2 regions of the Stenotrophomonas sp. 14P6.2.3 genome follow, and region 1 is predicted to be linked to the other one. Evidence: riboswitches for the same ligand, from Rfam matches in the RefSeq annotation. Region 1 holds a riboswitch; the other holds the start of a gene.

Region 1 (5,778 bases):
AGCGCTGCTGCAGTGAGGGCAGCAGCGGTGCCAGCACGTGCCGGCCGAACGCGCTGCTGCTGGCGATGCGAAGGGGCCCGGCCGGTTCCACGTCGCCGGTGACCATGGCCTGCGCGCGTGCCAGATCCGCTTCGAGATGCCGCACCTGTGCCAGGTACACCGTGCCGGCCTCGCTCAGCGCCAGTTGGCGCGTACTCCGGTTCAGCAGGCGCACGCCCAGGTGGGCTTCCAGGCGGTTGATGTTCTGGCCCACGGCGGTGGCGCTGATGCCAAGGGTGCGTGCCGCAGCGGCAATGCTGCCGGTCTCTGCGGTGCGGGTGAAGCTGCGGATGAGCTGCAACAGGTTCATGACCGACCAGCTTGCCATGCGGAAGGCCAAGTATCGCTTGGGTCTGTACCAAGCAGTCGGTTGCATCGGTGACCATCGTCCACCGCGCAACGATGCTGCCCTACACTCGGGCAATGCGCCCCGATTCCATCCTCACCCTCTCCTGTCCCGACCGCACCGGCATCGTCTATCGCGTGTCGGGCCTGTTGTTCGACCACGGCTGCAATATCCTCGACGCCCAGCAGTTCGGCGATGAGGAGAGCGGTCGCTTCTTCCTGCGCGTGCACTTCGACCGCGATGCGGGCCTGCCGCTGGAGACCGTGCACAACGCGATGGCTGCACTGGCAGCGGACTTCGGCATGGACTGGCAACTGCATGACGGGCGCCATCGCCCACGGCTGCTGGTACTGGTCAGCAAGCAGGGCCATTGCCTGAACGACCTGCTGTTCCGTGCACACAGCGGCCAGCTGAAGGTGGACATCGCAGCGGTGGCCTCCAACCACGCGGACTTCGCAGCGCTGGCGGCGTCCTACCAGGTGCCGTTCCACCACTTGCCGGTGAACGCCGACACGCGCGCGGGGCAGGAACAGCAGATCATCGATCTGGTCGAGCGCGAGCGCATCGATCTGGTGGTGCTGGCGCGCTACATGCAGATTCTCTCGCCCATGCTGTGCCGTGCGCTGGCGGGCAGGGCAATCAACATCCACCACAGCTTCCTGCCCAGCTTCAAGGGCGCGCAGCCGTACCACCAGGCGCACGCGCGCGGGGTCAAGATCATCGGCGCCACCGCGCACTACGTCACCGAAGACCTGGACGAAGGTCCGATCATCGAACAGGACGTGGCCCGCGTGGACCACGCGATGACTCCCCGCGAGCTGGTGCGGCTGGGCAGCGATACCGAATCGCAGGTGCTGGCGCGGGCGGTACGCCGGCACGTGGAGCACCGCATCCTGCTCAACGGGCACCGCACGGTGGTGTTCAGGTAACGGCCGCGTCGCCCGCTCGCCGGGCATGGCCCGGCGCTACCAGGATCGGACGACGGGTAGCGCCGGGCCATGCCCGGCGGAAGCGCGTCAGGCGATCGCAATCCTCGCTTTCGCCAGGGCCTCGCGCACCATGCCGTCGTTGGCATCGGTCACCGGGCGGGTCAGCTCCCACAGGAACTTCACCCGGAAGCCGGACTTCACCGCGTCCTGCGCGCTCCACAGCACACAGTAATCGCGCGCCAACCCGCACACGTGCACCTCGCGGATCCCTCGTTCGTGCAGCCAGCCGGCCAGTCCGGTCGCCGGGCGCGTGCCGTCGGGGCCGTGGTTTTCGCGGAAGGCGCTGTACGAATCCACCTGCTGGCGCGTGCCTTTGCGCAGGATCAGGTCGGCCACGGTCCAGTCCACTCCCGGGTGCAGTGCGGCGCCCGCGCTGCCCTGCACGCAGTGGTCCGGCCACAGCGTCTGCGGCTGCGCGTGCAGCAGGATGGCTTCAAAAGGCAGATGCCCCGGATGCTGGCTGGCAAACGAGGCATGGTCGGCCGGGTGCCAGTCCTGGGTTGCGACCACGGTGCGGTAGCGGCGCTCGGCCAGCAGTGCCGTGATCGGCGCCACCAGCGCATCGCCCTCTTCGCAGGCGAGGGCGCCACCGGGCATGAAGTCCGGCTGCAGGTCGATCACCAGCAGGGCGACGTCAGCGGGCAGGGCGGTCATGGCAGGTCCGGCACAACGGGAGAGGGGCGACCAGCGTGGCCGCCCCTCGCGCGCACGTCAATCGCCGCTGGCGGCGTCGTTGTCCTGCCCGTAATACAGCAAGCCGATCTTGATGCGCTCGCGGCCGTTCTCGCGCCGGTGGCGGTTGGCATCGCGCAGCGAATATACGCAGCCACAGTATTCCTGCTGGTAGAACTGCTCGCGTTTGCTGATCTCGACCATGCGGCTGGCACCACCACCCTTGCGCCAGTTGTAGTCCCAGTACTGCAGGCCTTCGTAGTGCGAGGCGGCGCGCACGCCGCAGTCGTTGATCTGCGCCATGTTCTTCCAGCGCGAGATGCCCAGCGAGGAGCTGATGGTGTCGTAGCCGTGTTCGTGTGCGTACAGCGCGGTGCGCTCGAAACGCATGTCGAAGCACATCGTGCAGCGGATGCCGCGCTCGGGTTCATTCTCCATGCCACGCGCACGGCTGAACCAGTTGTCGGTGTCGTAGTCGCAGTCGATGAAGGGAATGCCGTGCTGTTCGGCGAAGCGGATGTTCTCCTGCTTGCGCAGCTCGTATTCCTTCACCGGGTGAATGTTGGGGTTGTAGAAGAAGATCGCGTAGTCGATCCCGGAGGCGGTGATCGCCTCCATCACTTCGCCCGAGCACGGCGCGCAGCACGAATGCAGCAACAGGCGCTGGCCGTCGTCGGGAAGGGTCAGGGTGGGGCGTTGGAGCTCGGTCATCGTCGGGTGCGTCTGGGCGTGGGCAACGGGTCTGGCCGGAAACCGTGAACAGGACGCGCGCGGCCACGCCGCCTGCACGCGCAGGACGACGACGGCCCCGGCAACCTCCCCGCGGAGATTCCAGGTCGAGTCAGGGGACAGTCGAGTCCCCCGGCCGGGGCCGGTATTCGGGCTGATGGACACGGGCCGCAGCCCACCTACTACCTGCCGCTTCCCAGGCGCGAGCCCAGTGCTGTTGGCAGGATTCGTTTCCATTCACCGCTGCGGGGCAGCTCCGGAATGGGCGCGCGAGGCGCCTTCACCGGATTCCCGTTTAAATCCCTGTCGTCATCCAGACCACGGCAGGGATACCTTCGGCGCGCTCACGGTGGACGTGTTGACGGCGCCGGTCAAGGCCCAGGGGTCGGATCCCGTTGCCCGCAACGGGCTCTGACCCCCAGCTGGATCCACGCCATGCGCGGATGGATCCTCAATGCTGGGCAGCGGCCCGCGCGCGGATGTCATCCAGCCGCTGGTCATGCAGCAGGCGGCCGTTCTCCCACACGGTCACCATCGCATCCTCGAAGCCGGCGGGAAGGGTGTCATCGCCATCGGCCGGCAGCGGCAGCGTGTGCAGGCTGCCGTCGTCCAGGCGGCGCAGCAGGCGCATACGGCCGCGCTTGCTGGCCTTGCCGGCATCGGTGACCGGATTCTTGTAAACGTCGATCCAGTCACCGTCCACCCGCGCTGCCGAACACTTCAGCGCGAACTTCTGGGTATCGCGGTCCAGCCGCTGCAGCAGCGCGCCGCCCATGCCGAAGGCCACGTTGTCAGTCGAGTAGCCATCATCGGTGGTGCGCTGCAGGATCGCGCGGATCGTATCCGGGTTGATGCCATCGCCCTGGATGACGCGGACATGGTTGAGCACCTTGTAGCCCTTGCCGTTGATCGTGTGACCGAACGCGGCATCCAACCGCAGCAGACTCTCGGCGACCACCTCGACCGGGTCGCCAGAATCCGGGCGGATGACCAGGGTGGCGCCGGAAGCGATCACTTCCTCGCGCAGGGTGGTACCCCAGTGTTCGCTGATGGCACGGTAGATGTCATAGCTGTCCGACACCACCGCTACGATCGCACCGGGCGTGCCGAACTGGCGCAGCATGTTGCGGTACGCATCCACTTCGCGCTCGCGGCCCCAGCTGGTGATGGTGCTGTGCTCGGCGGCCGGAATCGAATAGCCCGCCATCGGCGCGTGGTAGTGCGCACGTGCAAGGCACAGCGCCGACACCGTATCGGTGCCGAGGAAGTTGACCAGGTGCGCGGCACCGCCAAGTGCGGCAGATTCCAGGCTGGAGACGCCGCGTGCGCCGAAGTCGTGCAGCTTGAACGGCAGCTGCCCCTGCGGGTCATCGCTGGTCTGCTGCAGGAAGCCGGCGATGGTCTGCCGCGCATGCCAGCTGATGGTCGCCACGGTGACCGGGTACCACACGCGCAGCAGCAGGGTTTCCAGGTAGGACGGCACCCAGAAGGCGGCGGGGTCGGTCGACTCGATGGTCATCAGTGCCTGGTGCGTGGGCACCACGCTGCCTTCGGGTACGGCGCGGATGCGTACCGGCAGATGGCCGCCGAGACGGTCGACGATATCGTGCCAGCCGGCTTCGTTGAACGGTTCGCCATGCGCGGCGAACAGCGCTGCGGCGTCATCGATGTCGGCGTGGGTGACGGGCCGTGCCAGGGCATCCTTGAGGATCGCCTGCAGGCCGAAGAACACCGTGCGATCGTGCAGGCCGCCGCGTGATTCCACGTAGAAGAACGTGGCGTCGGTACCCGGCGGGTACTGCAGCCAGTGGCTGGCCTTGTAGCTGTCGGTGTTGAGGAGAAGGTTATCGAGGTAATGCATGACGGAAGCTCCTTCGCGTCGAGTGGCACCGGCGGTCTGTCCGCCGGTGGGGAAAACGGGTTCTGCAGGGCCCGGTCGGATCAGCCCCGGCCCAGGAAGTACTCCAGGATGTGCAGGTGGTCTTCAAACAGCTGCGGGCCCATGTCCAGCGCCTCGCTGACCGGAATCCAGCGCGCCTTGTCGGCGTCGTCGCCACCGCGCACCGCCGGCAGTTCGCCAGCGGGGAATTCGAAGTGGAAGGCATGGGTGATGGTGCGGCCGCGCTGGCTGCGCTCGGGGTGGTCGAACACCTGCTGGCCCTTCAGCGAGCCTTTCAGCACCGGCAGTGGAATCTTCAGCCGGGTTTCCTCGCGCAGTTCGCGCAGGCAGCTGTCGAGCAGGCTCTGTTCCTGGCCGACGAAGCCGCCGGGCAGCGCCCACAGGCCCTTGCCCGGTGCCGAACGACGGCGGACCAGCAGTACGTGGCCCGAGTGCACCACCACCGCATCGGTGGTGACGAAGGTAGGCGCATATGGCGCATCCTTCCAGGCGGCCTTGTACTGCTCGATGAAACGGTACTCGGCCACCAGCTGCGCGTAGGCCGGTGAGCTTCTGCGGAACGCCTCGAGCATCTCGTACACCGGTGCCGGCACATTACCGCGCAGCATAAGCAGTGCACCGTGGAAATCCACGTCGCCGGCTTCGAACAGGTAACGACGCAGCTCGGTGGCCGACAAGGTAGCAGTGTGCTGCACGTCGACCAGCGGCCATTGCGGGAACTCCCGCAGGTAGTAGCTGGAAGCATCCTTGTCCATGCCGATCAGGCCGACCTTCGCATCGGGTGCGGCACCATCGTTGCGCAGGGCTTCGGCCACATGACGCTGCACGCTGGCGATCCACTGGGCTTCGTTGTACAGGTGGTCACGCAGTGGCTGGATCAGCAGGCGATCGGCGTTGCCATCGAGGGCGGCCTGGATCATCACGGCGCGTTCGGCCACGGTCCAGGGATTGCGCAGGCTGCGGGGGGTATCGGCAGAGCCGACCAGGAAGATCAGCTTGCGGGCCCTGCTCAGGGCAAGGCGGGCAACGGCGGCATGGCCGTTGTGGAAGGGCTCGAAACGCCCGATGAAGACGAGATAGTCGAATTCCATGAGAATCCCTCA
Region 2 (5,778 bases), on a different contig from region 1:
AACCGCAGCGCACCGCGCTGGTGCAGGACTACGAAGCACGTATCGCCGTGCATCCGCTGAAGGCGGCAGGCCCGGCATCAGGCCCGGTGCATGAGCAGCGCTTCGGCGCCGAGGACGACGGCGAAGAAGGCGCGGCCGAAAGCACCGACGAGGATTGATCGGTAGCGCCGGGCCATGCCCGGCGAGCGCGCTCAGGGCTGCTGCAGCTCCAGCAGCTCACCCACCAGCCCGGCTTCACCGCGCTCGACCCACACGCGCAGGCGCGTGCCGTGGTCGATGCGCAACGCCCAGCACAACGACATCGGCAGGCCACATACCTGCGACAGCACCATGCGCAGCGGACCACCGTGGCTGACCACTACCGTCGGCGCCGGGTCGTCGTCGTCCAGCAGTCGATCCAGCGCGCGTGCGATGCGCCGTTCGAAATGGCCCCAGCTCTCGCCATGCGGCGGCGGAAACGCGTGCGGATCCGCGTGGAAGGCGGCCAATGCGTCTTCCGGCAGGTCGAACAGCGATTGGCCATCCCAGTCGCCGAAATCCAGCTCTTCCCACTCCTCGTCCGCCTCCACGTCCAGCGCGCGCGGTGTGGCCAGTGCCATCGCCGTATGCAGCGAGCGCAGGCGCGGCGAACTGATCACCCGTTCCCACGACTGCCCGGCATAGGCATCGACCAGCTCCTGCGGCAGGCGGGCCAGCTGCGGCGGATCGCTGCGGCCATCGAGGAACTCATCACGACCGTTGCCGGCATGGCGGACCAGGTCGAGGATCATGCGCGTGCCCAGTCAGGGCGGCGCGGGAACAGCGGAAAACAGACGGACATCGGCAACGGCACCACGATAATTCGAGCTGCATTCTAGGCGCTGGCGCAGGTCTGCTGCACCGTGCAGGCACATCCGCACCTGATCAGCCGAGCAGGTTCGACGCTACCGGCCGGTCGCGATGCCGTAGACTGCGCGCACTTCCAGGTGACCTGCGGCCCTGCCGGCAGGTTGAAACGGGAAGCCGGTGACGCGTGACAACACGCCATGCCGGCGCTGCCCCCGCAACGGTAAGCACGTCAGTTCCAGGCAACCCGCCACTGTGCCGCAGGCATGGGAAGGCGCCTGGACGGTGGCCTTGGGCCACCCGGCGGCGAGCCCGGAGACCGGCCCGGAAGCCTCAGGTCGCGATGCGGTGGGCATGGCGCTGGATGTCTGTGGCGATGGCCGCGGCATCGGCGCGTGCCTGCCTGTTGTGACTCCTCCCCTTCGCTGCGCGGGCGTGCGCGGCACCTGGAGTCCCCCCGATGAAGCTGCAGTCCCGAATGCTGTCCCTGGCCGTGCTGGCCGCTCTTCCTGCGCTGGCCCTGGCCGAAGATCGCGCCGCCGACCTCGATCAGGTGCTGGTCACCGCCACCCGCACGCCGATCGCCCTGCAGGACAGCATTGCGCCTGCGCAGGTGATCGACCGTGCGCAGATCGAATCCAGCCAGGCCACCTCGCTGCAGGAACTGCTGCAGGGCCGCGCCGGCATCAACCTGACCAATGCCGGTGGCCTGGGCAAGCAGAGCTCGCTGTTCCTGCGTGGCACCAACTCCTCGCATACCGTGGTGCTGGTTGATGGCGTGCGCATCAACAGCGCCGACCTCGGCCTGGCGATGTACCAGGATCTGCCGCTGGCGCAGATCGAGCGCGTGGAAATCGTGCGCGGCCCGCAGTCCAGCCTGTACGGTGCCGACGCCATCGGTGGCGTGATCCAGATCTTCACCCGCCGCAACCAGGGCGACTTCGCTCCGCACTTCCAGCTGGGCGGCGGCAGCAACGGCCTGCGTGAAGCCAGTGGCGGCATCGGCGGTGGCACCGAACGCGGCTGGTTCGGCGCCGACATCGCCTACCAGCATTCGGACGGCATCGATGCCTGCCGTGGCTCGGCCACGCTGTTTGCCGGCTGCTTCGCCGATGAACCCGACCGCGACGGCTACCGCAACCTGTCCAAGAGCCTGCGCGGTGGCTACAACCTGAGCGACCAGTGGACCGTGGAAGGCAGCGCCCTGCGCGCCGACGGCAAGAACCACTACGACGGCTACTACAACTACTCCGAGACCCGCCAGCAGGTGCTGGCCGGCAAGGTGCGCTACACCCCGTCCGAGCAGCTGACGCTGACTGCCAATGTCGGCCGCAGCGACAACGAGTCCGACAACTTCGGCGATTTCGGTGCACGCGGCAGCGCACAGACACACCGCGACAGCGCCTCGCTGCAGGCCGACATCGGTGTGGCCGAAGGCCAGCTGCTCAGTGCCGGCGTGGACTGGAGCGAAGACAACCTGGACGGCAGCAGCGCCGGCTACCTGGTCGACAGCCGCCGCAATACCGGCGTGTTCCTGCAGTACCAGGCGCGCTTCGGCCGTCACCAGCTGCAGGCCAGCGCGCGCAATGACGACAACCAGCAGTTCGGCAACCACGCCACCGGCAGCCTCGGCTGGGCGATGGAGCTGGGCCATGGCCTGCGCGTCAACGCCAGCTACGGCACCGCGTTCAAGGCGCCGACCTTCAGCGACCTGTACGACCCGTGGAGCGGCGTGCCGACGCTGGACCCGGAGAAGTCCAAGAGTGCCAACCTCGGCATCTCGCAGCAGGGCCAGGGCTGGCGCTGGGGCCTGGATGTGTACGAGACCCGCATCGATGACCTGATCACCTATGACGCGGCCACCTTCCGCATGCAGCAGGTCGAGAAGGCACGCATCCGCGGTGCGGAACTGACCGGCGGCGCCACCCTGGCCGGCTTCGACATCAACGCGCAGCTGAGCTTCACCGATCCGCGCAACCGCACCAGCGGCAGCGCGCAGTTCGACAACTGGCTGGCACGCCGTGCGCAGCAGACCGCGCGCCTGGACATCGACCGCCGCTTCGGCGACTTCCGCACTGGCCTGACCGTGCAGGGCGCGGGCAAGCGCTACGACGATGCCACCAACGCGGTGAAGGTCGGCGGCTACGGCACGCTGGATCTGCGCGCCGAATACGCGCTGACCCCGGCATGGTCGGTGCTGGCGCGGGTGGCCAATGTGTTCGACCGCGAGTACGAGACCGTGGCGTGGTTCAACCAGCCCGGCCGCGAGTACCAGCTGAGCGTGCGTTACCAGCCAAAGTGAAAAGAGGCGCCGGGCATTGCCCGGCGCCCCCTGATGCCATCGACGCATGGCGTCGATCTACTTGTAGAGCCGAGCCCATGCTCGGCTCAGGCATCGAAACAGCGGAGCGCAGGCTCGGCTCTACACCGGAATGCCTGCAGCCAACCCCGGCAGTTCGCGCAGGTCGTCGATCACCGCAACCGCGTGCGCGTTGTCCAGGTCCAGTCCGCGCGGATAGCCGTAACGCACCAGCGCGATCGGCATGCCGGCGTCTTCGGCGGCGCGGTAATCGGTAAGCGAATCGCCCACCATCAGGCACGCATCGACGGGCAGTTCGAAGTGCGCGGCGATATGCCGCAACGGCTCACCGCTGGGCTTGCGCTGCGGCAGCGAATCACCGCCCAGCACCAGCGCGAAGGCCTCGGCGATGCCCAGGTGCTGCAGCAACGGCGGCACCAGCGCGGCCGGCTTGTTGGTGCAGATCGCCAGCGGTACGTTCAACGCGCGCAGTTGCGCCAGCGCTTCGACCACGCCATCGAACAGCTGCGGGCTGCGCAGCAGGCATTCGCGGTAGTGGACCATGAAGGTCGGCATCACCGCTGCCAGATCGATCTCGCGCCCGGCAGCCTGCACCGCCTGTTCGACCAGCCGGCGCACGCCGTCGCCGATCCAGCCCAGCACGGTGGCTTCGGGTACGCGTGCCAGGCCGATGTCTTGCAACGTGCGGTTCAGTGCTTCGGCGATATCGGCGGCGCTGTCGACCAGCGTGCCATCGAGGTCGAACACGACCAGCGGATAGGGATACGACAAGGGACGGCTCACTCGTGCAACGTGGGGCCGTCCATTGTACGCCCGCGCCTTCAGCCGACCCGGCGTGCGCGGGTGGCCAGGAAGGTCGGCAGGTAGCGGTCGATCAGGAAGCGCGGCTGCGGTTGCCAGTCTTCCATGAAGCGATCGATGACGAACCCTGCATCCAGCTGCCCGGCGATCAGATCACCCAGGCTGTGGCCGAATGTCAGCGCTTCGCCACGGGCCAGCTTTGCCTCGCGTGCGGCCGGCTCCAGGTCTTCCAGGTCGGAATAGGGAATCGCGTACTGCGGGCGGATCAGGCCCTGCTCACTCAACTGTGCGTCACGCGCGGCGACGAACACCACCGGATTGTAGAAGCTGGCCATCAGCAGGCCATCGCGCGCCAGCACCCGGCGGCACTCGCCCCACACAGGGCGCACGTCGGGCACATACAGGTTCGAGATGGGATGGAACACGACGTCGAAGCTGTCGTCGGCAAAGGCCTGCAGATCACGCATGTCACCCTGCACGGTGCGCAGCGACAGACCATCGCGGTCGGCCACAGCGCGGTCCTGCGCCAGCTGCCCGTCGGAAAGATCGAACACGGTCACCTCGGCGCCTGCCGCAGCAAGCACGGGCGCCTGCTGGCCACCGGCCGAGGCCAGGCACAGGATGCGCCTGCCCCGCACATCGCCCAGCCAATCCAGCGGCAGCGCACGCGGCGTCAGGTGCACCTGCCAACGCCCCTCGCGGGCGGCGGCAATCGTTGCGGCATCCACCGGTCGCGACCACTCGCGCACCTCGCTGGCCTGGCGGTCCCAGGCAGCACGGTTGTGGTCGATCAACGCCTGTCCATGGTTCATGTGTTCTCCTTGCCCGAAGGGCGCCAGTCCAGATCCTGGAAGGCCGGGCTCGCGAAGCATTCGGCGAGGAAGTCCAGGAATCGCCGCATGATAGCGGGCTGCTGTCGACGCGACGCGTACACCGCATGGATGCCGAGCTCGTCAAGGCTGTACTCGGGCAGCAGTTCGATCAGTTCGCCACTGCGCAGCAACGGTGCGACCTGGTAGGTCGGCAACATGGCGATGCCGGCATTGGCGCGCACGGCCTCCAGCAGCAGCGACGCTTCATTGGCACTGATGTTGCCGCCCACCGCAACCGACAACGAACGCCCTTCGCGATGCAGCTGCCATAGGCTCTTGCCGACGTAGTGATGGGTCAGGCAGTTGTGCGCGGCGAGATGTTCGGGTGCAGTCGGCGTGCCACGTGCCTGCAGGTAGGCCGGCGTCGCGCACAGCACCGAGCGGCAGATCGCCAAGCGACGTGCGATCAGGCTGGGATCGATCTGCCTTGCGATGCGCACCGCCAGGTCGACGCGCTCCTCCACCAGGTTGACCATGCGGTCGACCAGCAGCAGTTCGATGCGTGCGGCCGGATGGCGCTGCACGAACGCGGCCACCGCGCGCGCCAGATGGCTCTGCCCGAACGACACGCTGGCGGTAATGCGCAGCGTTCCGTGTGGCTCGGGATCGTCGCTGGCCAGCTCGCCCTGCAGTTCCTCGCCGATTGCCAGCATCTGCCGGAAACGCGCCAGCGCGGCTTCACCGGCCCCGGTCAGGCTGACCCGCCGCGTGGTCCGGTGCAGCAGCCGCGCGCCCAGCCAGCCCTCCACCTCGGCGAGGTAGCGGCTGACCATCGCCCGCGACATGTCCAGCACCTCGGCGGCGGCGGTCAGGCTGCCGCGCTCGGCAACTTCGACGAACACGGTCATGGCGGTCAATCGGTCCATCTGCTCGATCCATGCAACAAACAAGCGCGTTATACGCTGTTTTTCGAGCGACTGCAGCGGCCTACAGTGGCCTCATTCCCCAGCCCCACCCCAC

What was found. Region 1 has a riboswitch for cobalamin ahead of AC27VL_RS14435 (epoxyqueuosine reductase QueH). Riboswitches for the same ligand answer to the same signal wherever they lie in the genome.
Region 2: another riboswitch for cobalamin. It lies ahead of btuB (TonB-dependent vitamin B12 receptor); the one in region 1 lies ahead of AC27VL_RS14435 (epoxyqueuosine reductase QueH).

What each region holds. Positions count from the first base shown of each region.
Region 1 covers NZ_JBYOLA010000018.1:38,271-44,048, reverse strand. The annotation lists gene AC27VL_RS14450 (LysR family transcriptional regulator) at 1-349, opposite strand, end outside; gene purU (formyltetrahydrofolate deformylase) at 463-1,314, shown strand; gene pncA (bifunctional nicotinamidase/pyrazinamidase) at 1,402-2,028, opposite strand; gene AC27VL_RS14435 (epoxyqueuosine reductase QueH) at 2,086-2,757, opposite strand; cobalamin riboswitch at 2,899-3,113, opposite strand; gene AC27VL_RS14430 (nicotinate phosphoribosyltransferase) at 3,227-4,636, opposite strand; gene AC27VL_RS14425 (bifunctional nicotinamide-nucleotide adenylyltransferase/Nudix hydroxylase) at 4,717-5,766, opposite strand.
Region 2 covers NZ_JBYOLA010000010.1:134,245-140,022, reverse strand. The annotation lists gene AC27VL_RS10565 (TfoX/Sxy family protein) at 1-158, shown strand, start outside; gene AC27VL_RS10560 (histidine phosphatase family protein) at 192-770, opposite strand; cobalamin riboswitch at 947-1,167, shown strand; gene btuB (TonB-dependent vitamin B12 receptor) at 1,286-3,127, shown strand; gene gph (phosphoglycolate phosphatase) at 3,248-3,916, opposite strand; gene AC27VL_RS10545 (class I SAM-dependent methyltransferase) at 3,967-4,758, opposite strand; gene AC27VL_RS10540 (LysR family transcriptional regulator) at 4,755-5,684, opposite strand.